Regions from separate parts of the Cupriavidus sp. SW-Y-13 genome, predicted to be linked through region 1. Evidence: predicted binding sites of a transcription regulator. Region 1 holds the regulator's gene; the other holds the start of a gene.

Region 1 (21,330 bases):
TGATCGGTCCGACCGGTGTGGGCAAGACCACCACCACCGCCAAGCTGGCCGCGCGCTTTGTGCTGCGCAATGGCCCGCAAAGCCTGGCACTGCTGACGACCGACCGCTTCCGTATCGGCGCGCACGAACAACTGCGCATCTATGGCGACATCCTTGGCGTGCCCGTGCATGCCGTGAAGGATGCAGCGGACCTGCGCTTCGCGCTGTCGGCGATGAAGGACAAGCACCTCGTCATCATCGACACCGTGGGCATGAGCCAGCGCGACCGCAGCCTGTCCGATCAGATCGCGATGCTGGCTGGCGTGCAGACGCCGATGCAACGCGTGCTGCTGCTCAATGGCGCCGCGCATGGCGACACGCTCAACGAAGTGGTTCACGCCTATCGCAACGATGGCGCCGGGGCTGCCGGTGGTATCGATGGCTGCATCATCAGCAAGCTCGATGAAGCCACGCACCTCGGCTCCGTACTCGACGTGGTGATCCGTCACCGCCTGCCGGTGTACTACGCCTCGACGGGTCAGCGCGTGCCCGAACATCTGGAACTGGCACAGGCCGACGCACTCGTGGAGCGCGCCTTCCTGACGCCGCGCCGTGGCTCGCTGTTCAATGACGCCGATGTGGCGCGCCGTCAGGCCGCCAACGCAGAAGCCGCAGCCGCGCCGCGCCAGCCGGAACGCAGCGGTGCCGACGACATGCTGCGTTCGCTGACCGACAGCGCCAGTGCCGTAGGCGTCTGCGTGGAAGAACTGAACGCCGAACGTTATGGCTTCGAGCTGGCCCGCCAGCTCTGGCAGCAACGCACGGCAGGTGCCACGGCACTGCGTCCGATGGCCCAGCAGGTTCGACTGACGATGTGCCGCGAGGCGAGCCGCGCCTGCGACAAGTATGTGCTGGCCGTCACGCACAACGCCGCGCACGCCGTGGAAGGCCGCCGCGCCCCGCAGATGATGCAGCACACGCTGTGGCTCGCGGATCGCGATGGCCTGCCGCTCGCCAGCACCGTTGTGCCGGCCACGCGCGCACGTCAGTCGATCGCCGAAGCAGAAGCCGATGCGGATGCCGCTACCGTGCGCAGCACGCTGGCCGCTGCACGCACCATCGTCAATCTGGTGTCGTCGCTGCCCACGCCCGCCACGCTGGCGCGCTGGCAGCAACTGGGCGAGCGCTGGGTCGCCGGCACGCGCAAGACCACGCGCGTGATTGCCGATGGCCAGGCCAACAAGCTCGATACGATCGCCGACACGCTGACGTTCCATGCGATTGGCGATGTGGAGTTTCGTGAGCGCGATGCGGTGCATTGGCTGGCCCATGGCCTCGTCCGTATTCCGGACGGGCAGGTCCGTACCGCGGCACGCCAGCGCGGCGCGGGTGGCGAGGTCGGCAGCGAGGCATGCCTCGTGGTGTCGCGCCTGGTGGATCGCCAAAGCGGCGAGATGCTGTCCGTCGATTACCTGCTTTGCGATCCTGCACTGGCCGATGTGGCCGCGCAGGTCGCACGCTGGTCGCAATGGACGCTGGCTGCCGAAGAACAATTCCGCACGCTGCGCCACGCGATGGAACATTTCGCACAACCGGGCGATGACGATGCCGCGCTGTGCAATAGCATGGCCTCGCTGCAACTGGGCCTGACCACGCTGCGCCTGCAGCATTCGCCCACGCAGACCGCGCCCGCGTTCCTGTCGCGCCTCGCGGGCCGTGCCTCGGCACGCGTGAATGCGCCGGTGGCGGGCACCGTACTGAACGAAGGCATGGGCCGCCTGCTGGCGCTGCTCGACGTGCTTGAAAACTATCCGGGCCGCAACACCGCCTCGCCTTCGATGGTGGAAGCGGAGAAGGTGGAAGAGCCGGCCGAGGCTGCCATGTACGCGATGCGTGCGATGCAGTCCACCGAAGCCATGCCGCAGTTTGCGGCCGCAGGGGAGTAAGACTTGAATCCGATGGCTTCCGATCAGGCAGAAAGTCTGCGCCGGCTGCTGGCGCCCCGCGTCACGCGGCGGATTGCCGTAGTCGGTGCCGAACCCGGCGCCGGTACGACCACCGTGGCGTTGGGATTGGCTAACGCGTTGTCGATGCAGGGCGAACGCGTGCTGCTGGTCGATGAAGACACGTTCGGCGCACGCGCCACGCGGCTCGCGGGTGCATCGCCCACGGCCACGCTGGGTGACGTGATGGCAGGCCGCACGACGCTGGCCTCGGCCATCGGCACGCGCGCCGCCACGGGCATTGCCGTGCTGCCGGCCGGCGCGTTGCCGTCGGGCACGCGGCTCGATGACGCCGCAATGTCCGCGCAATGGCCCGACATGCGCACCGTGATCGTCGATGCACGCCGCGATGGCACGGGCGCGCTGTCACCGCTGGCTGCAGTTGCGCACAACATGGTGATCGTGATGCGGCCCGAGGCCAATTCGATCACCGCCGCGTATGCCTGCATCAAGCGGCTGCACCATGAATATGCATGCCGTCAGTTCCAGCTCGTCGTGAATCTTGCGGCGGCGGAAGGGACGGTCGTGGCCCTCGCGCGCAACCTGGCCCGTACGGCGAGCCAGTACCTGGGCGTGGAGGCCAGCCTGGCAGGGTATCTGCCGATGGATCCGCTGGTAGCGCGTGCGCTCCAGCTTGGACGGTGCGTGGTGGAGGCGTACCCCGCCGCTGCGGCCACCGGTGCGTTGCGGCACATCGCCGGTGGTACCGGCGCATGGCCGCTGCGCCACGAATCATCGCCCCAGGGCATGGCTTCGGCCGTGCCCGCGTGACACGCCAAGAACAAGAAGTCCCGACAAGACCCGAAACCGAAACTCAGCCAGCCAGTGGCCGCCATCGTCTCCGACGGCCCCGGCACACACAGACAGCATTTACCGAGAGTTCCACCATGTACACGATTCAGGGAAAGCTCGAGCAGGCGGACGTGGTCAAGTCACACGCGCCACTGGTGCGGCGCATCGCGCTGCAACTGGCGGCCAAACTGCCCGCCAGCGTACAGATCGACGACCTGATCCAGGCCGGCATGATCGGCCTGCTCGACGCCGCCAAGCGCTATGAAGACAACCACGGTGCGCGGTTCGAGACTTATGCCAGCCAGCGTATTCGCGGCGCCATGCTCGACGAGGTGCGCGCCAACGACTGGCAGTCGCGCAGCCTGCGGCAGTTCACGCGCAAGATCGAACGCACGCAGCGCCAGCTCGAACAGAAGCTCGGCCGTACACCGATCGATTCGGAAGTGGCCGCCGAGCTGGAGATGGCGCTCGACGAATACCAGGAGCTGCTCAACGAGGTCTATGGCTGCCAGTTGCTGCACTACGAGGATTTCGAGCGCTCGGGAGAAGAAGATTTCCTGGATCGCCACCTCGGCGTGACCGATGACGGTAACCCGCTCACCGTGCTGATGGAGTCCGGCATGCGCGATGCGCTGATCCGCGCCATCGACAAGCTGCCCGAACGGGAGAAGCTGGTGCTGTCGCTGTGCTACGACCAGGAACTGAACCTGCGCGAGATCGGCGCGGTGCTGGAGGTCACGGAATCGCGCGTGTGCCAGATCCGCAGCCAGGCCATCACGCGTCTGCGCAATCAACTGCGCGGCATGCTGTGATGCGCAGCGCCATGGTCAACCCCTGCATCGCTGCCGCGCTCTGCGCGGGCTTCGCACTGGCGGCTGCGCGCAGCGATGCGCAGACCGTGGCGCCGGTGTTCATGAAGGCCACGTACGAGCTTGCCGGATCGCGCTACGCGTGGACTGCCTCGGTGCAGGCGCCCCAGATCACGAATCGGGGCCAGCGCACGTTGTCGTCGCCCGTGATGCCGGTGGCCACCATGCCGCAGGCATCGGGACAGATCACGTCCGTGCGCTGGCGCTACAGTTTCACGCGCGTGCCGCCGGTCGACATGCAAGCCTACCTGTGCAACGCAGATCGATGCGTGCTGTTGCCGGGCGCCGAAGGCAAGACCGACGCCTTTGTGGGCGACAACGCCACCAAGGGTTTTGTCTTCGCGTATCGCGTGCCGGGTCAGGGCAGCCTTGCCCCGATGCTGCAGGGCCGCAGCAACGAAGTTACCGTCAGCTATCGCTGACTGTCAGCACTGCGCGCTCGATGGCACGTTTCGTGCGCCTTTCCGGCCACGCAACGTGCAGAGTGCGCGACACAGAACCCCGCAATTCCCTTCCTGTGTGACCCTGGCTACACGGCGAGCATGATCGCCGTGTAATTCCTACGCGCAAGTCTCGCCACGTTGCTCCCTCAGCCCATGAGCCTGAAAGGATCGACGATGGAAGAATTTAGCGACATCAAACTTTCGCGGCGCGAGTTCGTGATGGCCGGCGCGGCCTCGGTCTCGGCGGTTGCCGTACCGGCTGGCGCGGCCACGCCTTCCACACAGCGTACCACGGCGTCGATGACGCCTATGGCGGCAAACGTTTCGTTCGTGGTCAACGGGCAGCCCCGCTCGCTGCAACTCGACACGCGCACTACGCTGCTCGATGCCCTGCGCGAACATCTGCATCTCACGGGCACGAAGAAGGGCTGCGACCACGGACAGTGCGGCGCCTGCACGGTGATCGTCGATGGGCGGCGCATCAATGCCTGTCTGACGCTGGCCGTGATGCACGAAGGTGCGAAGGTGACGACCGTGGAGGGACTCGGCACGCCCACGCGCATGCATCCGATGCAGGTGGCCTTCGTGAAGCACGACGGCTATCAATGCGGCTATTGCACGCCAGGACAGATCTGCTCGGCCGTGGCCGTGCTCGATGAAATCCGCGCAGGTATTCCGAGTCATGTCAGTCCCGATCTCAACGCGCGGCCGCATGCATCGCCAGGCGAGATCCGCGAGCGGATGAGCGGCAATATCTGCCGCTGCGGCGCCTACTCCAATATCCTCGAAGCGATCACCGAAGTTGCAGGGAGCCAGTCATGAACCCCTTCACCTACGCGCGTGCGCATTCCCCCGCCGAGGCTGCGGCGGCAGCCATGCAATCGCCCGGTGCGCGCTTCATCGCGGGCGGCACCAATCTGCTGGACCTGATGAAACTCGGCATCGAGACGCCGACGCACCTGATCGACGTGAACGGTCTCGCGCTCGACAAGATCGAAGCGACGCCGCAAGGTGGATTGCGCATCGGCGCACTGGTGCGCAACACCGATCTGGCTGCCGATGCGCGAGTGCGACGCGACTACGGTGTGCTGTCGCGCGCGTTGCTCGCGGGGGCTTCGGGCCAGTTGCGCAACCGCGCCACCACGGCGGGTAATCTGCTGCAGCGCACGCGGTGCCCCTATTTCTACGATACCAACCAGCAGTGCAACAAACGCAATCCGGGTAGCGGATGCGCGGCGATTGGTGGCATCAGCCGCCAGCATGCAGTCATCGGCAGCAGCACGGCGTGCATTGCCACGCATCCCAGCGACATGGCCGTGGCGATGCGTGTGCTCGACGCGAGCGTGGAGACGGTGCAGCCCAACGGCGCACGCCGCGTGATTCCGATTGCGGACTTCCACAAGTTGCCGGGCAATACACCTCATATCGAAACGGTGCTGGAGCGCGGCGAACTGATTACCGCCGTCACGCTGCCGGCCCCGCTGGGCGGCACGCATGTCTATCGCAAGGTGCGGGATCGCGCATCGTATGCGTTTGCCCTGATCTCCGTGGCAGCCATCGTGCAGCGAGACGGCACGGGGCGCGTGGCGCTGGGCGGTGTGGCACACAAACCGTGGCGCGTGGAAGCCGCCGATGCGGAGATGGCGCACGGACCCACTGCGGTCACGCAACGATTGCTCGATGGCGCCACACCGACAACCGATAACGAGTTCAAGCTGCAGCTCGTGCGCCGTACGCTGGCTGCGGTGATGATGCAAGAGAAAGGAGCGAAGTCATGAAGTTCGACACTCCTGCTACCACCAATCCGATCGACCAGTTGCGTGTGGTCGGCCATCCCACCGACCGCATCGATGGCGCGCGCAAGACCACAGGCACCGCGCCGTATGCGTACGAACGTCACGACGTGGTGCCGAATCAGGCGTACGGCTACGTGCTCGGCGCAGGCATCGCCAAGGGCCGCATCGCATCGATGCAACTTGATGCCGCGCGTCGCGCACCGGGCGTACTCGCCATCGTGACAGCCGCCAATGCGGGCAAGCTGGGCAAGGGCGAGCGCAATGCGGCGAAGCTGCTGGGCGGTCCCGAGATCCAGCATTATCATCAGGCGATTGCACTGGTGGTGGCGGAGACATTCGAACAGGCCCGCGCGGCGGCCATGATGATTCGGGTGTCATACACGAAAGAATCCGGCAGCTACGATCTGGCTCACGCCTGCTGCTACGCCAAGCCGCCGTCGAAGGATCAGGAACCCGATACCGCCGTAGGTGATTTCGCAGGAGCCTTTGGCGCAGCGCCCGTGCAACTCGATGCGAAGTACACCACGCCGGACCAGTCGCACGCGATGATGGAGCCGCATGCGTCGATTGCCGCGTGGAATGGCAACCGGCTCACGCTGTGGACATCGAACCAGATGATCGCGTGGGCGCACAAGGATCTGGCTGAAACGCTGCGGGTGCCGAAGGAGAATGTGCAGGTCATCTCGCCGTTTATCGGCGGTGGCTTCGGCGGGAAACTGTTCGTGCGCGCGGAGGCGTTGCTGGCGGCGCTGGGTGCGCGCGCCGCGCGTCGTCCCGTGAAGGTGGCGCTGACGCGTCCGGTGATGGGCAACAACACCACGCACCGTCCGGCCACGATCCAGCGCATTCGCATCGGCGCCACGCGCGACGGCAAGATCACGGCCATCGGCCATGAAAGCTGGTCCGGCAACCTGGAGGGTGGCGATCCGGAAACGGCGGTCATGCAGACGCGTTTGCTGTATGCGGGCGCCAACCGCATGACCGCGATGCGGCTTGCCACACTCGATCTGCCCGAAGGCAACGCGATGCGTGCGCCGGGCGAGGCGCCGGGGATGATGGCGTTGGAAATCGCCATCGACGAAATGGCCGAGAAGCTTGGCATGGACCCTGTGCAGTTTCGCATCGTCAACGACACGCAGGTCGATCCCGAGAAGCCAGAGCGTCCGTTTTCGCAGCGTCGTTTTGTGGAATGCATGCAGCAGGGCGCCGAGCGCTTTGGATGGAATCGTCGCAACCCGAAACCAGGGTCGATGCGTGAAGGACGATGGATGATCGGCATGGGCGTGGCATCGGCATTCCGCAACAACCTGGTGATGAAATCCGCCGCGCGTGTGCGTATCGATCAGGGTGGTGCGGTGGTGGTGGAAACCGACATGACCGATATCGGCACGGGCACGTACACAATCATCGCGCAGACCGCTGCGGAGATGATGGGCGTGCCGCTCGAACAGGTGGTGGTGCGGCTCGGCGATTCATCGTTTCCGATATCGGCGGGATCGGGTGGACAGTGGGGCGCCAACAGTTCGACCGCGGGTGTGTATGCAGCATGCGACAAGCTGCGCCAGACGCTGGCACGGCGCGCAGGGTTCAACACCAATGACGTGACGTTCGAAGGTGGCCAGATCCGTGCAGGTGGCCGTAGCGTGCCGCTCGCGCAGTTCGCGGGTGTGTCCGCCGAAGACGCGATCGAGTTCGGCGACCTCGACAAGAAATATCAGCAATCCACCTTTGGCAGCCATTTCGTGGAGGTGGCCGTGGATATGGCCACAGCAGAGATCCGCGTGCAACGTATGCTGGCGGTCTGTGCGGCGGGGCGAATCCTCAATCCGAAATCCGCGCGCAGTCAGGTGATCGGCGCGATGACGATGGGCGTGGGCGCTGCATTGATGGAGGAACTTGCCGTGGACACGCGGCTTGGCTTCTTCGTCAATCATGACCTGGCGGGCTACGAAGTGCCTGTGCACGCCGATATTCCGCATCAGGAGGTGATTTTCCTGGATGAAACCGATCCGATCTCGTCGCCGATGAAAGCGAAGGGCGTGGGCGAGTTGGGTATCTGCGGCGTGGCTGCAGCAGTGGCGAACGCGGTGTACCACGCGACGGGTGTGAGGGTGCGGGATTATCCGGTGACGCTGGATAAGTTGCTGGCGGGGATGCCGGTGGTGGCATAAGTCACTCTCGCTCACCGCTGTCTTGCTCCCCTCTCCCATGAAGTGGGAGAGGGGCTGGGGGTGAGGGCATGGCAGTTCAAATTGCCGATGTCGTATCTTGAGGGCCTGTCAGTTTTTTTGTGTGCAGGACAGCTAGAGGCTTGCCGGTCGAATGGATTGGCAAGCCTGCATTCTCTCAGAGGTGCGGGTGGGTAAATCGGTCTTCGTACAACACTGCGAACTGATTCATGGCCGCCTTCCAGTCATGCGTTGCCATCCCCCATTTTCCAGTGATGTTGCGCAGGGCCAGCCACAACAGCTTGGTGGCAGCTTCGTCGCTGGGGAAGTGGCCTCGGGTCTTGATGATCTTGCGTAGCTGCGCGTTGATGCTTTCGATGGCATTCGTCGTGTAGATGATCTTGCGGATCGCCGGCGGGAATGCAAAGAATGGAATGACCTGATCCCAAGCCCGGCGCCAGGCAGCCGGGATCGGTGTGTACCGCTGTCCCCATTGCCCTTGCTCAAAGGCTGCCAACTCGGCCATGGCCGCTTCCGCGCTGGGCGCCGTGTAGATCGGTTTGAGCGCTGCGGCCACCGCCCGACGGTCCTTCCACCCTGCGTAGTCCAGGCTGCCCCGGATCAGATGCACGATGCAGGTCTGCAGCGTGGTGTTCGGGAATACGGCGTTTAACGCGGGCTCCATGCCCTTGAGGCCGTCGGTCACCGCAATCAGGATGTCCTGCGTGCCGCGCGTTTTAAGATCGTTGAAGACCTTCATCCAGAACTTGGCGCCCTCGGTGGTTTCGATCCATAGGCCAAGGATGTCGCGCGTCCCATCGGGCAAGACGCCGAGCGCCAGATAGACGGCCTTGTTGCGCACCACGCCGTCCTCGCGCATCTTGACCCGCAGGGCATCGAAGAACACCACCGGGTACATGATCTCGAGCGGACGGCCCTGCCATGCCGTGATCTCCTCCATCACCGAGTCGGTCACCGAGCTGATGAACTCGGGCGAAACCTCGGTGCCGTACTGCTCGACCAAAAACGCCTGAATCTCGCGAACCGTCATGCCGCGGGCGTACATGGCGATGATCTTGTCATCGAACCCCGTGAAGCGCCGCTCGTGCTTGGGGATCAAGATCGGAGCGAAGCTGCCATCCCGATCGCGCGGGATGTCCAGGCGCAGCGGCCCGTCCTCGGTCAGCACCGTCTTGGCACTCTTGCCGTTGCGCTGATTGGTTGTCTCTGCCGGGCGCTCGGTACCGGCTGGATAGCCCAGGTGATGGCCCAGTTCGGCACCCAGCGCACGCTCGATCAGCGCCTTCTTGAACGCCATGGCCGCATCCTGCACCGCCTCGGCGGTCATCGGGCCTTTGACGAACTGATCAATCAATTCCTTCGGGATGGCGGGCAATTCCCGCAATGGGGCTTTCGGTTTGCGTGGCATACATGCTCCTTAACGACATGTTATGCCCTACACACAAAATTCCTGACAGGCCCTAAACGCGACCGCTCCGCGAAGGTTTGCTCCCCTCTCCCGCAAGCGGGAGAGGGGCGGGGGAGAGGGCAGGCGGTGCAAACCGCGACGTGGTCGGCAAGCAGAGCCTCCGGCCCTCTCCCCCAACCCCTCTCCCACTTTGTGGGAGAGGGGAGCCAAAACCGGAGGAGAGGCCGCGTCAACGCCCCAACCGCTCCAACAACCCCTTCAACACTCCCTGTTCCTCCGCCGACAACCCTGCAGCAATCCGCGCGTCATGCGCACAAACTGCTGCGGTCACGTCCTCCAGCGTCTGCCTTCCTGCGTCAGTCAACGCCAGCCCATACGCGCGCCGATCCGTTGCCGATGGCAAACGCTCCACGAGTCCCATCGATTCCAGCGCATCCACCAGCAACACTGCACCGGAACGTGCGATGCCAAGGATCTGCGCGAGGTCGGTCAGCTTCAATGCCGCATTGCGGCCAATGATCTGCAACGCAGAAAAACGCGGGGGCGTGATGTTCCACGCAGCGAGCGATGAAACGAAATCTTCGTAGACGCGAATCTGCGCACGGCGGATCGCATATCCGATCAGTGAATCGAGCACGCCGTAGTCCACATCGGGGACATGCGGTTCGAAGTGGCCGGTGTCAGGGTCGGGGGCCAGCGTCTCGCGCGGTTTGCGGGAAATGGGCATGCGTCAGCGCACCATGAAGTAACGCAGTTCCACGCGATCGGGAAAGCGTGCGCCAGAGGCGACGAAGAGATGCTGCATGAGCCATCGATACTGCGGCGCTGCAGTTTCAAAGCGCGGCGCCGTGCGGAAGTAGATCTCGGCCGGATCGACCTGTTCGCCACGATTCAGGCGCGCGATGACCGAGGCATGGCCGCTGCGCACCCCTGCATTGACGATGTAGATGCGCGCACCGTCATGCGTCTCCAGCACGTAGCGTGCCTCGATGTCGGCGGTGGTGACATCATCGCCACCCGCATGCCGGATCAACTGGAAATCTGCGCCACCCGGCACGACATGCCCGTTGAGGCGCGGTCCGCGCACGGTACCCGACAGGATCGGGATCACGCGGCGCTGGCCCAGTGGCGTGACGCCAACCTCGGTAGGGGGCGCCACCTGCAAGCTGAAGTCTGCAATGTGCTCCAGCGTCGGCGTGGCGATATCCGGCGTCATTTGAGCAGCTTCCAGTTACCGTTCTCGATGGTGAGCAGCACACGTCCGCGCTGATCGAAGCCGAAGTGATCCTGCGCGGTGTAGTTGAGCACGCCATGCGATACCACGATGTTGCGCTCGCTTTCCAGCGCATCCTTCAACGCCTTGCGGAACTCCGGCGTACCCGGCTTCGCCTTCTTCAACGCCACCGGCACGATACGCTGCAACACGAGACCGGCATCGTATGGATGCGCGCCGAACTGCGTGCGCGTCTCGGGACCATATTGCTTCTCATAGCGTGTCACGTAGTCCATGCCCGGCTTCTTGACCTCGCTGCTCGCGGGCAGTTGCTCCGCCACGATCACGGGACCGGCCGGCAGGATCGCACCGTTCACGGCCTTGCCGCCGATGCGGATCAGGTCACGCGTGGCCGCGCCGTGCGTCTGGTAAATCGGCCCCGTATAGCCGCGCTCGCGCAACGTGGTGTGCGGCAGCGCGGCACCCGTGCCCGCACCGGCAATCAATACCGCATCGGCGCGCGCGGACATCAGCTTCAGCACTTGCGCGGTCACGCTGGTGTCCGACCGCGCGTAACGCTCGGCCGCAATGACGCGGATGCCGTTGGTTTCGGCGGCAGCGGTGAACTCCTTGAGCCAGGTCTCGCCATAGGCATCGGCAAAGCCAATGAACGCCACGGTCTTCACGCCATTGCCCTTGGCGGCAGTGGCCACCGCATCGGCCATCAGCCTGACCGGTTGCGCCAGGCGATACGTCCATGCGCCACGGCCCGGCTTCAGTTCGATGGGCGAGAACGCGAGCTGCACGGTCTGGCTCTCGTCGGCCACTTCGGAAATCGCGATCGAAGGCGCCACGGCCGACGATCCGAGGATGATGTCGACCTTGTCCTCGGAGACAAAGCGTCGCGCAATCTTCGTACCTTGTGTCGGGTCGGAGGCATCGTCCATGACGATGTAGCGGATCTTCTCGCCGCCGATGGTCTCGGGCAGGAACGGCATGGTGTTCTTCTGCGGAATGCCGAGCGAAGCCGATGGGCCGGTGGACGCAATGCTGACGCCAACGGTCACGTCGGCCAGGGCGGCACCGCTGACGATGCTCAATGCAGCGAGGGCAATGCAGGCACGGGGAATGCGGAACTGGGGCATGGTTGTCTCTCCGTTTCTTATGGGAATGAGCTAGGGGCGAGGCGTCTGCAACTGCTGCTGCCCAAAGCCTGCCAGCGTCTTGTAGCGCTGGGAGATGGCTTCAAGCTCGCTGCGTGGAATCACATCGTCGATATTGGAAAAGCCCTGCGGCGCGCGCACTTCGGCAAGCTGCATCACCTGCTCGGGACCGTTCATGCGATTGCGCAGCACGATGCCGGCGGTGCGCGGCAACCGCTCGGCCTCGTACTCACGCAGGGCATAGCCGATATCGCGCTCGCCCAGCAGACAATCCAGCAGATAGCGGGCATCGACGATGGCTTGCGCGCTGCCATTCGAGCCAATCGGATACATCGGATGCGCGGCGTCGCCAAGCAGCGTGACGCGGCCAAACGTCCAGCGCGGCAGCGGGTCCTTGTCGACCATCGGAAATTCGTAGATGGCTTCGGCGCCATCGATCAATGCGGGAATATCGATCCAGTCCCAGCGCCACTGTTCGAACGCGGCGCGGAACACGGACTTGTCGACTTCGCGGTTCCAGTCACTGCGCGGCGGCGAATCGGGATAGTCATCGGGCACGCGCAATTCGGCAATCCAGTTGATGCGCGAGCGACCCTGTGCGTGCAGGGGTGCAGAGATGGGATAGGCCACGAACTTCTGGTCCTGATGACCGGCCATGAACATCGAGCGGCCATCGAGATACGGTGCCGCATCGGTGGTGGCACGCCACAGCAAGCGACGCGAGAACTGCGGGGTATCGCCCGTGGGATAGAAGTGCCGCCGCACTGCGGAATGAATGCCGTCGGCACCGACCAGCACATCCGCCTCTGCTTCCACCAGCGCGTTGTCACTGCGACGGCGCAGCGTGAATTGGGCGGGCGCGTTCGATGTACCACCCGTGTCGACAATGGACTCCAGTGCATGCCCGGTATGCATGCGATCTGCACCAAGCCGCTCCAGCGCGGTCTGGTACAGCAGCATCTGGAATTCGCCACGATGCACGGAGAACTGCGGCCAGTCGTAACCCGCCGCACGCCCGCGCGGTTCATGCCAGATGCGTTGCCCGAGCTTGTTGTAGTAGGAGAGCGAAGACGTTTCGATGGCAATCTGCGCGAGCGCATCCTGCAGACCCAGCGCAGAGAGTTCGCGCACGGCATGGGGCAGCAGGTTGATGCCGACGCCAAGCGGACGCAATGACTCGCTGGCTTCATACACCTCGACATCGAGCCCATGGCGATGACAGAGCAGGGCGAGCGTCAGCCCGCCAATGCCGCCGCCGGCAATTGCAATCTTCATATGTCTCCTCCGCGATTTTGACCCGCAGATTCTTGATTAGCTCGCGGTGTGCGCCCCTCTCCCGCTTGCGGGAGAGGGGCGGGGTGAGGGCCGGCCGCGCAAATTGCGACGTGGTTGGCAAGCAGAACCTCCAGCCCTCACCCCCAACCCCTCTCCCAGGGGGAGAGGGGAGCAACTACCCTGCCGCTGAATTGTTCTACTGTATAACTAATTACTCGCGGAGAGAGTTAGCGATTTCCCTGACTGGCTGGCCGATATGTCACGCGCCCAGCAACGCACCGGCAATGCGCTCGGCGGTATTGATCGAATCGGTCAGTCCCAGATGTCCATGGCCCACGGCGAGCCAGAGGTGACGCTGACCCGGCGCCGCGCCAATCACCGGTACCGAGTCGGGCATGCAGGGGCGATGGCCCATCCACGTAGTCACGGGGCGACCATCGAGTCCATGGAATGTCTCGCGCGCAATGCGTTCGAGAATCGCGGATCGACGCGGATCGGGCGGACGTTTCAGTCCCGCAAACTCCACGGTGCCGCCCACGCGCAACCCACCTTCCATCGGCGTGACAAAGATCTTCTGATCGGTCAGCACGACCGTGCGCGAAACGATGTCGCGCGCGCCGGTGAACTGTACGTGATAGCCGCGCTGGCTTTCGAGATGCAGCCGCACGCCAAGCGGATCGAGCAGCTTGCGCGACCATGCACCGGCAGCCACCACCACATGATCAAAGGTGTGCGTACCCTTCGTACCCGTGACGGTCCAGCGTTCGCCATCGCGTTGCAGCGTTTGCACGTCGTCACGCAGGAAGTCTCCGCCACGGTTGATGAACGCGGCGGAAACGGCTTGCGTATAGCGCGCAGGGTTGAGGATCGTGGCGTGATCGGCCAGGTAGATGGCGGATTGATAGTGCGGCGCAACACCGGGTTCCAGCGCGTCGATGCACGCACGGTCGAGCCGCTCGAAACGGAATCCGAAGCGCTCACGCAACTGCCACGCCGCGTTGTCATCGGCCAGCGCCTGCGCATCGCGATACAGATGCAGATGGCCGCGCCGCAGGAAGAGTTCCGGCACGCCCACTTCGCGCGTGAGCGCCTCGTGCTTGTCGATGGACCCAGCGTGCAGCGCGGCGAGCGTGCTGGCCGCCTGCTCCACGCGATCCGGCGAAGCCGACAGCACGAAGCGTGTCAGCCACGACGCCGCCGCAGGCAGATAGCCGAGCCGCAAATGCAATGGGCTATCGGGATCGACCAGCATCTTCGGCACCGACGCCAAGACGCCGGGCATCGCCAGCGGCGCAATGGAACTGACGCTGATCGCGCCGGAGTTGCCAAAGCTGCAACCGCTGGCCGGCCCTTCGCGATCGATCAGCGTCACCGCAGCACCACGCTTTCGTAGCGTCAGCGCGATGCAACTGCCGACGATGCCGGCACCAATCACCGCGACACGCACGGCGGAACTTTCAGAGGAGGGAGTGGGAGCGCTCATGGCGCGAAACGGTACTGCCGATTGCGCCGCAGGGCAAGAGGGCGCGCCAGGATGGTGCATGCGCGAGTGTGTCACGCGCGATGGCGGCCGAGAAGAAAAAAGCGGGAGGTAGAAAAAATGTTGGCCCGCACAAGGCGGGCCAATCGACCTAGAGTCATCACCGGTATATACATCCGGGAGAGGACAGATTAGGGCAGTGATGCGATTGTGCATCAGTCGATCCCTCGTCGCAACGGTGCCAGATCAAACACGACAAAAAAACCCACGCGCCGCCAGCACTGACGGGGCGTGGGAAGCAGAGCACCCTGCGTGCCGAAACAGGGTCAGAAGGTGTGTTTGATGCCGACCATCGCGCCGAGCTGCGAGCCGCCGGCCACGGGTGAGGCGCCGGTGGATGCGCTGTCCACGGAGAGGGCGAGGTTGCCGTTGTTGTTGATGTAGCCGAGTGTCGAGTAGACAGAGGTGCGCTTGGAGAACGCGTAGCTGGCGCGGACGGCGCCGAGCCAGGCGCGGTCCGAGCTGTGGCGATAGTCGAGGTAGAACGCCTCGCCAGACAGCGTGATTTGCGGCGTGATGTCGTAGGCCAGCCCCGCGTAGTACATATTGCTGCGCGGTGTGGCGAGCGCGCCGTTGCGGCGGGCAAGTATGCCGGCGCCGACCTTGGCATGGCCGACGAGCATGTAGCCGCCGAGCGTGGCGCGATCATCCTTCAACTCGCTCGACGTCAGACCGCCGAATGCACCGGGGCCGCCGCGCAGGGAATCGTACGCGCCCAGAATGCCCCACCAGTTGGTTTCATAGCCGAGCATCGCCGACCATTCGCGGCACGCGGATTTGTCCGCGGCGTTCTCTCCGGCGCAGTTCGTGCCGGACGGGCTCGGTCCCGCGTTCACGCTATCGCGCCCGAAGCTGTAGGTGGCGCCCACCGTGAAGCCGCCGAATTTGCCCTTGTAGGCGATGGCGTTGTCTGCGCGTGCATTGGGCAGGTAGCTGTCGAGCGAACTGGAGCCGTAGGCGTTGGGTCCGAGGATGTCAGTGTCGAGCATGGCCCAGAACATCATCGTGTACTGGCGTCCCAGACTGACCTGTCCCCAGTTGCCGCTCAACCCTACCCATGCTTGCCGGCCGAACAGTCGTCCACCTTGGTTCGTCACGCCGCTGTCGGGCGCGAAGCCCGATTCGAGTACGAAATTGGCCTTGAGGCCGCTGCCCAGGTCCTCGGTGCCACGCAGGCCCCAGCGTGACGGTACGGTGCCGCTCAGGTTGGCCATCTTCACCACGGAATTGCTGGCCGTGCCGACGTGATTCAGATACTCGATGCCGGTATCCACGACGCCATAGAGCGTCACGGACTGGGCCTGTGCGATGGCGGGCAAGCCAAGCGCGATGGACAACGCCAGGTGGCGCAGTTTCATTTCTCTCTCCTCCGTTGATTTTTTTCTGGATGAATCGATCGGTTGCTACATGCCGCGCACCTTCAATTGCGCGTCCAGGCGCGGATATACGCGTCGTGCGTTGCCTTCGAAGATCAGATGGCGGTCTTCATCCGATAGCGCGGCATGCTCGACATAGCGGCGCGTGTCGTCGTAGTAGTGGCCGGTCTCGGGATCGATGCCACGCACCGCGCCAATCATTTCCGAGGCGAACAACACGTTGCGCACGGGAATCACGCGTGTCAGCAGATCGATGCCGGGCTGGTGATAGACGCAGGTATCGAAGAACACGTTGTTCAGCAAGTGATCCTGCAGCGGTGGCAGCTTGAGTTCCTGCGCCAGCCCACGGAAGCGGCCCCAGTGATACGGCACCGCGCCGCCGCCATGCGGAATCACGAACTTCAACGTGGGAAAGCGCTGGAACAGGTTGCTGGTCAGCACCTGCATGAACGCTGTGGTATCCGCGTTAAGGTAGTGCGCCCCCGTGGTGTGGAAGCACGCGTTGCAACTCGTGCTGACGTGGATCATCGCGGGCACGTCCAGCTCCACCATCTTTTCGTAGATCGGGAACCAGTGCGGGTCCGAGAGCGGTGGCGAGGTCCAGTGTCCGCCAGACGGATCGGGATTCAGGTTCACGCCGACGAATCCGTATTCACGCACGCAGCGCTCGAGTTCGGCCACGCATGTGCGCGTATCCACACCGGGCGACTGCGGCAGCATGGCCGCACCCACGAAATGCTTGGGATATAGCTGCGCCACGCGATGGCAGAGCATGTTGCAGATGGCCGCCCATGTGGCGCTGGTTTCTGCATTGCCGATGTGGTGTGCCATGAACGAGGCGCGCGGCGAAAAGATCGTCAGGTCCGCGCCGCGCTCGCGCATCAGACGTAGCTGGTTGCCTTCGATAGCGTCGCGCAGTTCATCGTCGGAGATGCGCAGGTCGTCGATGGAAGGCGCGAGCTCCGGCGCAGTCAGGCTGGCGATCTGGCGTTGGCGCCAGGCTTCGAGGGACGCAGGGGCCGTAGTGAAATGGCCGTGGCAATCGATGATCATGAACAGGTGTCAGTCAGGCCAGACGCTGGATGGCACCAGCACCTCGCCGCGCATGATGGGACGCGCCGTACGGACCAGCGCGCTGCGGAGAATCGCTCCGGGACGCGCCGGATCGGTTTCGAGTTCGACGGTGAAGGCGCCGGTGGGATGCTCCACGCCAATCGTATGGATCGGGCCGGCGTCGATCACGGCGACACCTTCGGCGACGGTGCCGGGCAACACGCATGCGGTGCCGACCGTGATTGCCGCCAGCACGCCAATCGCGTCGTGACAAACGCGAGGGATAAAACAGCGCGTGGAAAGGCTGCCGCCATCGCGCGGCGATGCGATCAGGCACATCTTGGGATAGTTCTTGCTGGCGACGTTGCCGAGTCCCATGGCCTCGCCCGCCACGATCCGCAATGCTTCGATGCGCTGCTTCAGCACAGTATCGGCATTGAGATCGGCCACGGCCTCGCGCGCGGTGCGGTCCAGATCGGCGGCGCGAATCAGCACCATCGGCATGCCGTTGTCGATCAGCGTGGCGGTCACGCTGAAAGGCTTGCCGCTGCGCGGATCGGGGATCGTCAACGTATCGATGGCGTTGCCAGTGGGCAGCATCGCGCGGCAGACAGAACCAGCGGTATCGAGGAAATCGATCACGATGGGCGCAGCAGTGCCGGGCACGCCGTCGATGCGCGCATCGCCACCGAAACGTGGCTTGCCTTGCGGCGTCTGCATCGTGATATCGCAAAGCATGCCCGTGTTGCGTGTGTGGACGCGGGCACGCGTGACATCGCCCTGCGGCGTGATGAGGCCGCGCTCGATGGCGAAGGGCAGCACGGCGGCCAGCATATTGCCGCAGTTGGGCGTGGTGTCCACGGTGTCGCCATTCGGCTGTAGCTGCGCGAACGTGAAGTCGAGATCGGCATGCCCCGGCGTGCCGCGCGAGACGATACCGGCCTTGCTGGTCAGCGGATGTGCGCCGCCGAGTCCATCGATCTGTCGGGGATCGGGACTGCCCATCGCGGCCAGCAACACGCGGTCGCGCGTGGCAATGTCCTGCGGCAGATCGCTGGCCAGAAAGAATGGTCCGCGCGACGTGCCACCCCGCATCAGGGTGCAGGAAATGGCGCGCAGATCGGATTCTCGGCAGGGCGTCATGGCGTGGTGCAAGGTCGTTCAGTGCTCGCAAGTATCAGCGTCCGCTACAAATCCTTGGTTGCGATGTCGCGGGACAATTGTTCTAATCTGCTTATCGCGGGGACAAGAACAGAACGAGAAAGAGAACGACATGGAGACAGTCAGCCTGCATCACCTTCACGTCTTTGCCGGTGTGGCGGCGGCCGGCGGCGTGCGCCGCTCGTCTGAAACGCTGCATCGGGCATCGTCCGCCATCGCGCGTTCGGTGGCGGCGCTGGAGCAGACGCTTGGCGTGGCGCTGTTCGAGCGCAAGGGGCGCGGCATGTTGCTGACGCGCGCCGGAGAGATCGTGCTGGAGCGGGCGCGCCATATCGAGGCGGCGTTGCGCGAGGTGCGCGAGGAAGCCGTGCGGCTGCGCACGCGGCCCGGTGTCACGGTGGCGAGTCTGGAAGCCCTGCACAACGAACGTCGGCTCGAAGTGGCGGCGTTGCTGGCCGAAGTCCATCACATGCCCAGCGTTGCCGCGTCGATTGGCGTCTCGCAATCGGCCGTCAGTCAGGCGATATCGCGTCTTGAAGATGCACTGGGCCAGCCCATCTTCACGCGCACGGCGCGCGGCATGGTCCCGACCGACGTGGGGAGCCGTTGGGTGGTGCGCTTCGAGCGTGCGCTGGCGGATCTGCGTCACATTCGCGCCGATATCGCCGCGTTGCAGGGGGTGCTCGTAGGCGCTGTCACTATCGGCGCGTTGCCGCTGGGCCGTACGTTGCTGCTGCCGATGGCGATTGCCGATGTACATAGTCGCCACCCGCGCCTGTCCTTCGAGACCCTGGAAAGTCCCTATGAGGAACTGACAGCGGGCCTGCTCAGTGGACGTATCGATTTCATTCTCGGCGCACTACGTCCGCATCCTTCACAGGGGCTTGCCACGGAAGTGCTGTTTGCCGACCGCATCGCGCTGATCGCGCGCGCATCGCATCCACTGGCCGGAAGGAAGCGGCTCAAACTGGAACACCTGGCGCCCTATCCATGGGTGTTGTCGCGTGCCGCATCACCATCGCGGCAGGCACTCGATGGCGTGTTCGCCTCACGCGGGCTTGCGCTGCCGCAGCCGCTGGTGGAAACCGGCGATCTGGCGCTGGTACGCGGTCTATTGCTGCAGGGCGATATGGTGACCGCGCTGTCCGCACACCAGTTGCGTCACGAGATCGACGCAGGATGGCTGCGCGAGCTGGATCTGCCTCTGCGCGACACCACGCGCAGCATCGGTATCACCACGCGCGCCGGTGCACGGCTGTCGCCGGGTGCCGATGCCCTGATCGCCGCGCTGCGACAGGCGAGCCAATCCATGGAAACCCCAACCGATAAGTAAAAGGCAACGCAGCGCGCCCCACAAAGCAATACTGCGAATCCTGCCAAAACGTAGACTGCCGTTGCCATGTGCAAGGGGGTGCATGGCCGGCCGCGCTCGCGGCGATTAGAGATTTGATAACGAGAATCCGCTGCGTACGGCGCGGCGGAACGCCAGGAGACGGCACGATGACAACCCAACGGCTCGATATTCGAGAGCATATCAACGAACGAAAGATGTCCGGCTACCAGTGGCTGCTGCTGGTGCTGTGCTTTTTGATTGTGGCCACCGATGGCATCGACGTGGCGATCATGGGCTTTCTGGCACCGGACATCACCCGCGAATGGGGGATCTCGAAAGCGGCCTTCGGTCTGGTGATGAGCGCGGCACCGCTCGGTCTCGCAGCCGGTGCGCTGATGGTGGGACCGCTGTCCGACCGCTTTGGCCGCAAGAAGCTGCTGCTGGTATCGATCTTCCTGTTCGGCCTGTTCAACCTGCTGTGTGCTTTCGCGGATAGCGTGGCCACGCTGTCGCTGCTGCGCTTTCTGACGGGCCTGGGCCTGGGTGCTGCCATGCCCAGCACCACGACGCTGCTGTCCGAGTATGTGCCCGAGCGTTCGCGCAGCATGTTGCTGGCCACGATGTTCACGGGTTTCAACCTCGGTTCGGCACTGGTGGGTTTTGGTGCCGCCGCGATTCTTCCGCATCATGGCTGGCGCGCAGTGCTGATCGTCGGCGGTGCGATTCCGCTGATCTGCCTGCCGTTCTACATGCTGCTGATTCCGGAGTCGGTGCGTTACATGGTGGTGCGCAACGCGTCGCCGGATCGTATCGCCCGCACGCTGCGTCGCGTAGTGGGCAGCAATATTGCCGATGGCACCACGTTCACGCTCAGCGAGCCGCCGGTGTCTGGCAAGCAGCCGGTGCGCACGCTGCTGTCGTCGGGCTTCCGCAGCATGACGCTGGCGTTGTGGGCCACGTATTTCATGGGCCTGCTGGTGATCTACCTGCTGAGTGGATGGCTGCCCACGCTGATCAAGGATGCCGGCCTGCCGATCGAGCGCGCGGCCAATCTCACGGCGTTGTTCCAGTTGGGCGGCACCGTTGGTGCGCTCGTGGTGGGTTACTGCATGGACCGCTTCGCACCGAACCGCGTGATCGGCGTATCGTATGTGATGGGGGCGGTGTTTATCCTGCTGCTGGCATCGGGCAGCGTCACATCGTCGATGTTCGCCGCATACGTGCTGCTGGCGGGCTTCTGCATGAGCGGTGCGCAAACCGGTCTCAACGCCTTCGCACCGCAGTGCTATCCCACGCCGGTGCGCGCCACGGGTGTGAGCTGGATGCTCGGCATCGGTCGCTTTGGCAGCATTACCGGTTCGATGGCAGGCGGCGTGCTGTTGTCGATGGGATGGACGTTCAGTGCCGTGATTGCCGTGCTGGCCATTCCCGCCACGCTCGCAGCCATTTCCATTGTTTCGACCCGGAAGGCACAACCGCATCCGGTCACGGCTTGAAGTTGTTACGGTAGAAAAGACATGGCAAGGATTATCGGCGCGATCGCGTCATCCCATACGCCCACCATCGGCTTCGCGCTCGATGCGGGCAAGCAGCAGGACCCCGCGTGGGCGCCGATTTTCGCGGCCTATGCGCCAGTCAGCGAATGGCTGGCGCAGAAGCAGCCCGACGTGTTGCTGGTGATCTACAACGATCACGTCACGTCGTTCTTCTTCGATCACTACTCGGCGTTTGCACTGG
Region 2 (8,233 bases), 240 kb from region 1:
CGTCGCCACCGGCTTGCTCGCGCGGCTGCTCGCGGGTGATCTCCCAGTCCATCGGCATGCCGGGCCAGGCATCGACCGTGGCACGGAACTGCTGCGTGGCCAGCAGTTCCAGCTGCTGGCGCACGGCGGTTTCGCTCGACGGATGGATAGCCGGGCCGGTGTCCTGCGCCGGCTGGGGCAATACGTTTTCAGGCGCGTTCCAGGTGGCGATGATCGCCGCGCGCTGGGCCTGCGCCATGTGGTGGCCTTCGTGCGAGACCTCGGCCGTGACCTGGTAGGCGTGCGCGGCGGCGCTGGCGTGCAGGGCACGGCGCTGCTCGGCGGCCGGGGTCAATGGCACGCCCGGTTGCGCTGCCGCATTGCTGGCGGCGTGGTGCTGGGCATTGCCCGGTTGCTGCGGCTGGGCGGCCGTCTTCGCGGCCACGTCAGCGGGAACGCCCGTGGAAAGCGGATAAATGGCCGGCCGCGTCAGTTCTGCCAGCAACGTGGCGCTGGGCGGGGCCGTCGTGGGCGGTGCAGCCGGGCCGGCATAGGGCAGCAGCGCAGCCGGCGCACCTGCCGTCGAACCTTGCTGCGGCACTGGTTGGCCCTGCGGCTGGGCGGACGGCTGCGCCGGATTGCGCAGCGCGGCCTGTGGTTCCTGCAGCAGCGAGGAAAGCGGACGTTGGCCGCCCACCCACTGCGCGAGGTGCGATTCGTAGAACATCCCGCTCTGGTCCACCAGCTTTGCGAGCGCGGTCGAGAGCGTGGCCGTGCCTTCGGCGTCCGCGGGCGGCCCGGCCATCAGCGGCGCACCGGCGCGCAGCGGCTGCGGCTCGGCATCGTCGAACAGCTCCAAGATGGCACGGGCGGCAAAGCTCAGCGTCTCCCGCGTGGAAAGGTTGCGTCCCTGCAGGCGCGGATCGACCATGCCCGCCAGCAGCGTGCCGGGCTGGCGAGCCTGGACGGTCTCGCCGGTGGACGACTGCACGTCGCCCTGCGACACGTCCTGTACCGGCATCAGCGCGGCGAGCTTGTCCACGGCGAGTGCGGGCCTGGACAGTTGCGGGTCCGGAGACGAATGCGGGATCAGCGAGGTTGGGATCTGGATGCCGGTCATGGGCGCGGGGTAGCGAGGGCGGCGATGGTCGGCGGGCGCGTGATGTTACGAGGCGATCCGCTGCGGGGCTAGCCGTTCCGATGATCCCTCCCGCACGAGGCAGGAGGGCAGGGGGTGCGGCAGCTTGATGCTCAGGCGCCGTACGCTGCGGACAGTTCGAGCTTGCGGCGCGAGTTGCTCATCAGCGCGCCCAGTTCGGCCAGGCGCGGGTGGGTCAGGTCGCGGATCCGGGCATCGTACGCCAGGATGCGTTCCAGCAACTGGAAGCGGCGCAGGCGCTCCGCGTCCGTGAACGGTGCATTGTGGTCCAGCTGGCGAAGGCGTTCCACCTCGGCCATATAGACGGTCTGCAGATCGGTGAGTGCATCCCAGTTCGATGCGCGGGCTGCCTCGAACATCTGCTCGGACAGCACCAGAAGCTCTTCGTAGCTTCTGACGATGGGGGACATGGAAAACATCATCATGAGTCCTGCAGGGCGGGTTGTGCGTCCCCCGCCGGCGACGCCTGCTCTGCGTCGGCGGGAGCTGCCGGATCGATCGCGGCCCACGCCGTGGAGAGGTTCTCCAGCAGCGTGTCCACTTCGTTCAGCTTTTCCACGTCGCTGTGCAGGTTGGCCAGCATCAGGCGACGCGTCATGTAGTCATAAAGCGAGTCGAGGTTGGCGGAAATTTCTCCGCCCGCCTCGTGGTCCAGCACCGCACGCAGCCCGTTGTCGATGATGTTGATGGCCTTCGAGATGGCGTTGCCACGCGCTTCCAGCTCGTTGTTCTCCAGATGGAACTTGGCCTTGGCAATCGCCGAGCGCGCGCCGTCGTACAGCATGACGATCAACTTGTGCGGGCTGGCACTCATGACCCCGGTCTGTACGCCGACCTGGGCATAGGCGTTGATTCCTTGGCGCGCGAACATGGCAACTTCTCCGTGACGTACTGCGTTTTACTTGTTGCTGGTGTTGTTCATTGCCGCGAACTGCTGCGTCAGGTACGTCTTGGTCTGGTTCATCTGCGACACCAGCACGTCCAGCGCCGTGAACTGCTTGCGGTAGCGCTCCATCACCACGTCGATGCGGTCCGAGGTGTCGGTGTACTTGTCTTCCAGGCCCTTCAGGGTGTCCGTGAGACCGGTGGTGACTGCATCCAGCGCACCGCCCGTGGCGTTCAGGCCGTCCACGTAGTTGGTGATGGTCTTGCCCATGCCGGTGACGCCTTCGCTGCCCGTGAAGAACGAGGTCAGGTCCTTGAAGTTGTTGGCCAGGACCTTCTTCAGCTTGTCATCGTCGACTTCCAGCTTGCCGGCGTTGTCGGTGCCGACATTGAACTCGATGCCGAGGTCCGACAGCGTGTTGGAGCCGCCGGCGCCGTTCGGGACCGACGTGTTCAGCATCGAACGCATGCTGGCCAGGATGTTGCGCAGCGTGTTGTCGCCGTTCAGCGCCGCCTTGGTGCCCGCTTCGGTGTCGAAGGCGGTCAGCGTCTTGGCGGCCGACAGCACGTTGTTGTAGGCGGTGACGAAGCCGTTCACGGCGGCGGTGATCGCGGTGTCGTCGCGGGTCACGGACATGTTCGTGGTGCCCGTGGACTTGATGGTCAGCGTCAGGCCCTGTGCGGCTTCCTCCACGGTGTTGCTCTGGCTGACGATGTCCAGGCCGTTGAGGTTCAGCTTGGCGTCGGCGGCCTTGACCGCTTCCTTCACGCCGTTGGGCTGCGTGGCCTGCGTCGGATCGAAGTTGACGATGTCGCCCACGGCGGCATCGCTCGCGGTGATCTTCATCTGCGACTTCGTACCGGTCTTCTCGGACGTCAGCACGATGTGGTAAGGCGTGCCGCTGCCATCGTTGACGATGCTGGCGGTGACGCCCGCATCGGCCTTGTTGATCGCGTCGCGGATGCCTTCCAGCGACGTGTCCGAACCCAGCGTCACGGTCTTGGTGGACGACGCTGCGCCGCCCGTGGCCATGTCGGCACCAAGATCGATCGTGATGGTGCCGCCGCCGATGGCGGCCTTCTGGTCCGCAACACCCTTCGACACCAGGCTCTGCGAGGCAGCCACCGAGGTGACGTTGACGGTGTAGGTGCCGGCCACGGCGGTGGAGTTGGCGGCGGCGGTCAGCACGCTTTCGCTGGTCACATAGGGCTTGACCGCAGCAAAGGTGGAAGCGGTGGCCAGCGTCTTGGCAGCGGCCGAGTACGCATCGAGCACGCTCTTGATCGTGCCGTAACCCGACAGCTTGGCCTGGAAGCTCTTGGCCTGGTTGTCGATGGCGGTGAGCTGGGTTTTTTCGTTGGCCTCGATCTTGTCGAGCAGATCGCCAAGTTCGAGGTTGGAGCCGACGCCGATGGAGGAGATTGCCATGTTCTTTTACCTGTTGTTATGACTTCAACTGATTTGGGCTTGAGACTTGCAAGCGGGGTTCGTCAGGCTTTCTGGCTGACGAACAGCCCCTGGAGCTTGTCGATGACATGCGCGAAGCGCAGCACCTCCTCGCTCGGCAACTGGCGGATCAGCTCGCCGGTTTCCTTGTCCACCACCTTGGTGATCACGCGGTTGGTGTCCTGGTCGATCTCGAACCGCACGCCGATCGACGTGGTCTTGAGCACGTCCATCAACTCGCCTACCGCCGCCGCCATGTCAGGGGACGTGCCGGCGGGCAATTCCACACCCGTGTCCGCGGAGGCCGCAGCCGCATAGGGCGCGGGGACGACCGAAGACGCCGCGGCAGGCATGGCCTGGGCGGCGCCGGGGAGCGCGAGGTCGGCGGTGACGCGTGCCGCCGTCAGGGAAACGGTTGAGGAGTACGCCATGTTCAGCTCCGTGCGGTGATGCAGGATCGGTGATGCGGTTGAAATGCTTTGCAGGCGGCGGTCCGCCTGCGAAACACTCCAGCAAAAAAGCCGGGCCTTGCGGCCCGGCCTTCTTGCGGCGCTACGATTAACGCAGCAGCGACATCACGTTTTGCGTGGTCGAGTTTGCCTGGGCCAGCACCGAGGTACCAGCTTGTTGCAGGATCTGCGCGCGGGTCATGTTCGACACTTCCGTTGCGTAGTCAGCGTCTTCGATGCGCGAACGCGAAGCCGACAGGTTGTTGATCGTCGTGCTCAGGTTGTTGATCGTCGACTCGAAGCGGTTTTGCACAGCACCGAGGCTCGAACGCAGGTTGTCAACCGATGCCAGGGCCGTGTCCAGCGTCTTCAGCGGGTCGGTCGTAGCAGCTTGCTGGAAGTCCGAAGCTTGCAGCGTCGAGCCCTTCAGCGTGAAGCCAACCGTCGAACCCGACACCGAACCGTCGGTCGGCTTGACGGCGATGAACATCGTCGTGGACGTGGCGGTACCGTTGCCGGCGAAACCCTTCGAAGCCAGGGCGTCGTTGTCGGCGGCGGTCAGGCCGGTCATCGACACTTGCACGAACCAGTTGCCCTTCGAATCAGCAACAACGCTTTGCGAGTTGATAGCTGCCGAAGTGTTCAGGCCCAGAGCGCGCTGGATGTCAGCGGCGACCACGCCGGTTGCCGAAGCAGCCGTCACCGGGGTGGAGGAACCCAGAGCCGTTTGAGCAGCTGCCGAACCGATCGAAGCCGTTGCGCCTTGCGGGCCGGCAACGCTGAAGCCAGCAACGCCCAGGGTCTTCGAGGTGATTTCCTTCAGCGCGATGCTGATGGTTTCGCTGTCGTTGGCGCCAACCTGGATCGACATGTTTTGGTCCTTGGCCAGGACCTTCACGCCGTTGAACTGGGTTTGTGCCGACACGCGGTCGATTTCCGACAGACGTTGCTTGATTTCGTCCTGGATCGACTTCAGGTCCGAACCCGAGTTCGTGCCCGTGGCAGCTTGCACGCCCAGTTCACGGATACGTTGCAGGTTGTTGTTGACTTCGCTCAGCGCGCCTTCGGTCGTTTGAGCGATCGAGATGCCGTCGTTGGCGTTACGCGATGCTTGCGTCAGGCCCTTGATGTTTGCCGTGAAACGGTTGGCAATGGCTTGGCCAGCTGCATCGTCCTTGGCGCTGTTGATGCGCAGACCCGACGACAGGCGTTGAATCGCGCTGTTCAGCGACGATTGCGACGTGTTCAGGTTGCTCTGCGTTTGCAGCGACAGAATGTTGGTATTGATGACTTGCGCCATGGTACGACTCCTATTTGCAATGTTGTAGGCATTCCGGCAGTTGCCGTAACGTTGGCTGCCTGCGTTGCAGGGCGTAGAGTGCCTCCGTTGCAAAGGTTATCGACCGAGGGGGGGAAGACTTTAGAGTGACTTGTGAGGGAGTTGCGGGCGCAGCCGGTTGTGCTATGGCTGGCGTCTTGTGGAGGCGCGTCCGTGCGGACGGCGTGCCTATATATATAGGTGCAGCGGCGGGCGCCTGGCCCGCACCCCGCTGCGTCAGCAGGGTTGGCCGGATCAGCGGCGCTTGCGGGTGCGTGGGATGTACAGGCGCACGAAATCCGGCGAGGCTTCGGCATCCAGCACGTCCGTGGCCAGTTCGGGCGCGTGCGACGGCGTGACCACCGTGATGGCGCGCTTGTAGATGAGCGTGGGCGAGGCATCGCGCTCGTCGCGTCCCAGCAGGATCATGTAGTTGTCCGAGGCCAGCACGACGCCATTCAGCCGCGTGCCATTCGACAGGTGGACGATGACTGCGAGGCGGCTGGCACTGTGCGCGGCAAACTGCAGTTGCTGCAGCTTGCGGCTGGGACGGGGAGCCTTGATTTCCTTCTTCACAACTTCTCCGGAAGAGCCCGCGAGGGATCTGTCGGCTGACAACGGTCCGGTGATCGGTTGTTCTGGTGGATGTCGCACTAAAAGTGACGGATATGACAGCCCGATCGCGGCGAGAATTGAAACATTCGCTCTCGGAACCGGGGCGGAGGCGGATCCGCATCGGCGGGGAGGACAGTCTCTTCAGGATAGTGGAGAACGCTGCCCAGCCCGCGTGCCATGCCGCCGCAGCCAGGAGAGAAGGGGAATACTTCAGGCCGGAGAGTAACAAAGTTTTACAACCATTGACGAATCGATGATGCTAGCCCGCATAGAGGAATAGTTCTACTTTAAGCGTTGCCAACGATTTGTGGTTGATGTAGCACTTTTGTTTGTCATGGGCTAGGCACACCATGCGCAGTCCGTGAAACCCGCGCCAGCTAAAGGTTTCCGGCAATCGTCCGTTATCTGCCGACAAGGCCAAAAGTAACCTTCGCCGTCACTTTTGGCAAAGATTTGCATCGCTCGTTACACCCGCCACAGGGGTAAACCCTGATAGAAACAGGATTTACACCTCATGTAAGCGGGTTTATATTCCGGGTTCGGGCCGGGTACAGCCGGCTCCTTTTTGCAAAGCAGTCCTGAAAGCCTACGAGCACCCCGCGCGTGGGCTTCTTTTTTTTTTGAGCCCGCGTCCTTGGCCGCGATTCCTGCCGGCGCCCGCCGGTTTCGGCGGATCGGGATGCACGGGACAGATTAGACGCCACCGGCTGCGTCCCCAATCAGGGGAAGAGCAGCGACTTTTCCCCTCAATTCGTTTTTTCGCTCAAGACCGTCAAAACGCCCGCCGATACCCGGCTGTGCGACACCCGGACACGGGTGGATACCGCTCGACCGAACAAAAAACCGGACAAAGGGTACGAAGTGATGGGCTTGCGAAAAATGGGGATTGGCGCGCGGATGTCGCTGGCGTTCTGCGTGGTTGTGCTGCTGCTGGCCGCCGTGGCTGCGGTAGGTGTCAGGTCGCTCGGCGCCATGAACGACGTGCTGCACACCGCTGTGGAGCAGCGCCTGGTGCGCGTGCTGGATCTGAAGCTGGCCAAGGAGCGCGCGCTGATGATCGGCGTGATGCTGCGTGACGCATCGCTGACCGAAGACAGCGCCATGGCTGCGCAGAATGCCGAGAAGATCGTCAAGCTGCGCGAGCAGATCGGCGCCACGCTCGATAGCCTGGGCAAAGCCATGCGCGCCTCCGGCAGCGCGCAATCGACCGCTGCATTCGATGCCTTGACGCAGGCACGCGGCGCCTATAACGAACAGCTCGACCAATTGCTGGCCCAACTGCGCGCGGGGGATTTCCCGGCTGCGCGTACGGCGCTGGTGTTGACGCTGCCCCTGGCCCAAGGCGCCTATTTCGAAAAACTCGACGCCTTCGCCGACCTGGGCCGCAAGCTGGCGGCTGACGCCGTGGAGGACGCCACGAACCAGTACGAATTCACGCGCAACCTGCTGGTCGGCCTGTCCGTGGCTGCGGCCATCATCGCTACGCTGCTCGGCGTGGCGCTGGCACGCTCGGTAACGCGCCCCGCCGCACAGGCGCTGGACGCTGCCGAAGCACTGGAGCAAGGCCAGCTCGGCCACATCATCGAAATCCGCACTCACGACGAGATGGGCCGCATGCTGGGCGCCCTGGAACGCGCCTTCGGACAATTGGGCGCGCTCGTGCGCGGTATCCAGCAGGCCGCCGGCTCGATCGACACGGCGGCGCGCGAGATTGCCACCGGCAACACCGATCTGTCGCAACGCACGGAAGAGCAGGCCGCATCGCTCGAACAGACCGCCGCCTCGATGGAGCAACTGACCTCGACGGTGCGCCAGAACGCCGAGAACGCACGGCAGGCCAACCAGCTGGCGGTCAACGCGTCGGACGTGGCCACGGAAGGCGGCCGCGTGGTGCGCGGCGTGGTGGATACGATGGAAGGCATTTCGAAGTCGTCAGCGCGCGTGGCGGAAATCATCGGCGTGATCGAAGGCATCGCCTTCCAGACCAACATCCTGGCGCTGAACGCGGCGGTGGAAGCTGCGCGCGCCGGTGAGCAGGGCCGGGGGTTCAGCGTGGTGGCAGCCGAAGTGCGCAGCCTGGCGCAGCGCTCGTCGTCGGCAGCCAAGGAAATCGGCGAACTGATCAACGGTTCCGTGCGTCAGGTGCAGGACGGCGCGAAGCAGGTGGAAGTGGCGGGCAAGACGATGGACGACATCGTGGGCGCGGTGCGTCGCGTGACGGACATCATGGGCGAAATCTCGGCGGCCAGCGAAGAGCAGACCGCCGGCATCGAACAGGTCAGTTTGGCTATCACGCAGATGGAAAGCGTGACGCAGCAGAACGCCGCGCTGGTGGAGGAAGCCAGCGCCGCCGCCGAAAGCCTGCTGCAGCAGGCCGGTGG

What was found. The regulator FliA, encoded in region 1, starts transcription of late flagellar genes. The targets are predictions, from matches to a motif close to CTAAAGTTTNNNNNNNNNNNGCCGNTA.
Region 2: the regulator FliA is predicted to act here: its motif matches at 5,317-5,343, upstream of GA566_RS23360 (FliC/FljB family flagellin).

The regions. Positions count from the first base shown of each region.
Region 1 is NZ_WHLX01000002.1:1,983,859-2,005,188, reverse strand. It holds gene flhF (flagellar biosynthesis protein FlhF) at 1-1,925, shown strand, start outside; gene GA566_RS24475 (P-loop NTPase) at 1,938-2,753, shown strand; gene GA566_RS24470 (RNA polymerase sigma factor FliA) at 2,870-3,586, shown strand; gene GA566_RS24465 (flagellar protein FlhE) at 3,586-4,065, shown strand; gene paoA (aldehyde dehydrogenase iron-sulfur subunit PaoA) at 4,261-4,908, shown strand; gene GA566_RS24455 (xanthine dehydrogenase family protein subunit M) at 4,905-5,864, shown strand; gene paoC (aldehyde oxidoreductase molybdenum-binding subunit PaoC) at 5,861-8,053, shown strand; gene GA566_RS24445 (IS256 family transposase) at 8,229-9,479, opposite strand; gene GA566_RS24440 (MarR family winged helix-turn-helix transcriptional regulator) at 9,709-10,206, opposite strand; gene GA566_RS24435 (DUF3237 domain-containing protein) at 10,210-10,695, opposite strand; gene GA566_RS24430 (ABC transporter substrate-binding protein) at 10,692-11,837, opposite strand; gene GA566_RS24425 (flavin-dependent oxidoreductase) at 11,868-13,130, opposite strand; gene GA566_RS24420 (FAD-binding oxidoreductase) at 13,390-14,613, opposite strand; gene GA566_RS24415 (porin) at 14,937-16,028, opposite strand; gene GA566_RS24410 (amidohydrolase family protein) at 16,074-17,099, opposite strand; gene GA566_RS24405 (4-oxalomesaconate tautomerase) at 17,109-18,242, opposite strand; gene GA566_RS24400 (LysR family transcriptional regulator) at 18,373-19,593, shown strand; gene GA566_RS24395 (aromatic acid/H+ symport family MFS transporter) at 19,761-21,089, shown strand; gene GA566_RS24390 (gallate dioxygenase) at 21,111-21,330, shown strand, end outside.
Region 2 is NZ_WHLX01000002.1:1,749,880-1,758,112, reverse strand. It holds gene GA566_RS23385 (flagellar hook-length control protein FliK) at 1-1,099, opposite strand, end outside; gene GA566_RS23380 (flagellar protein FliT) at 1,231-1,557, opposite strand; gene fliS (flagellar export chaperone FliS) at 1,560-2,009, opposite strand; gene fliD (flagellar filament capping protein FliD) at 2,037-3,452, opposite strand; gene GA566_RS23365 (flagellar protein FlaG) at 3,515-3,901, opposite strand; gene GA566_RS23360 (FliC/FljB family flagellin) at 4,029-5,219, opposite strand; gene GA566_RS23355 (RNA chaperone Hfq) at 5,493-5,813, opposite strand; gene GA566_RS23350 (methyl-accepting chemotaxis protein) at 6,717-8,233, shown strand, end outside.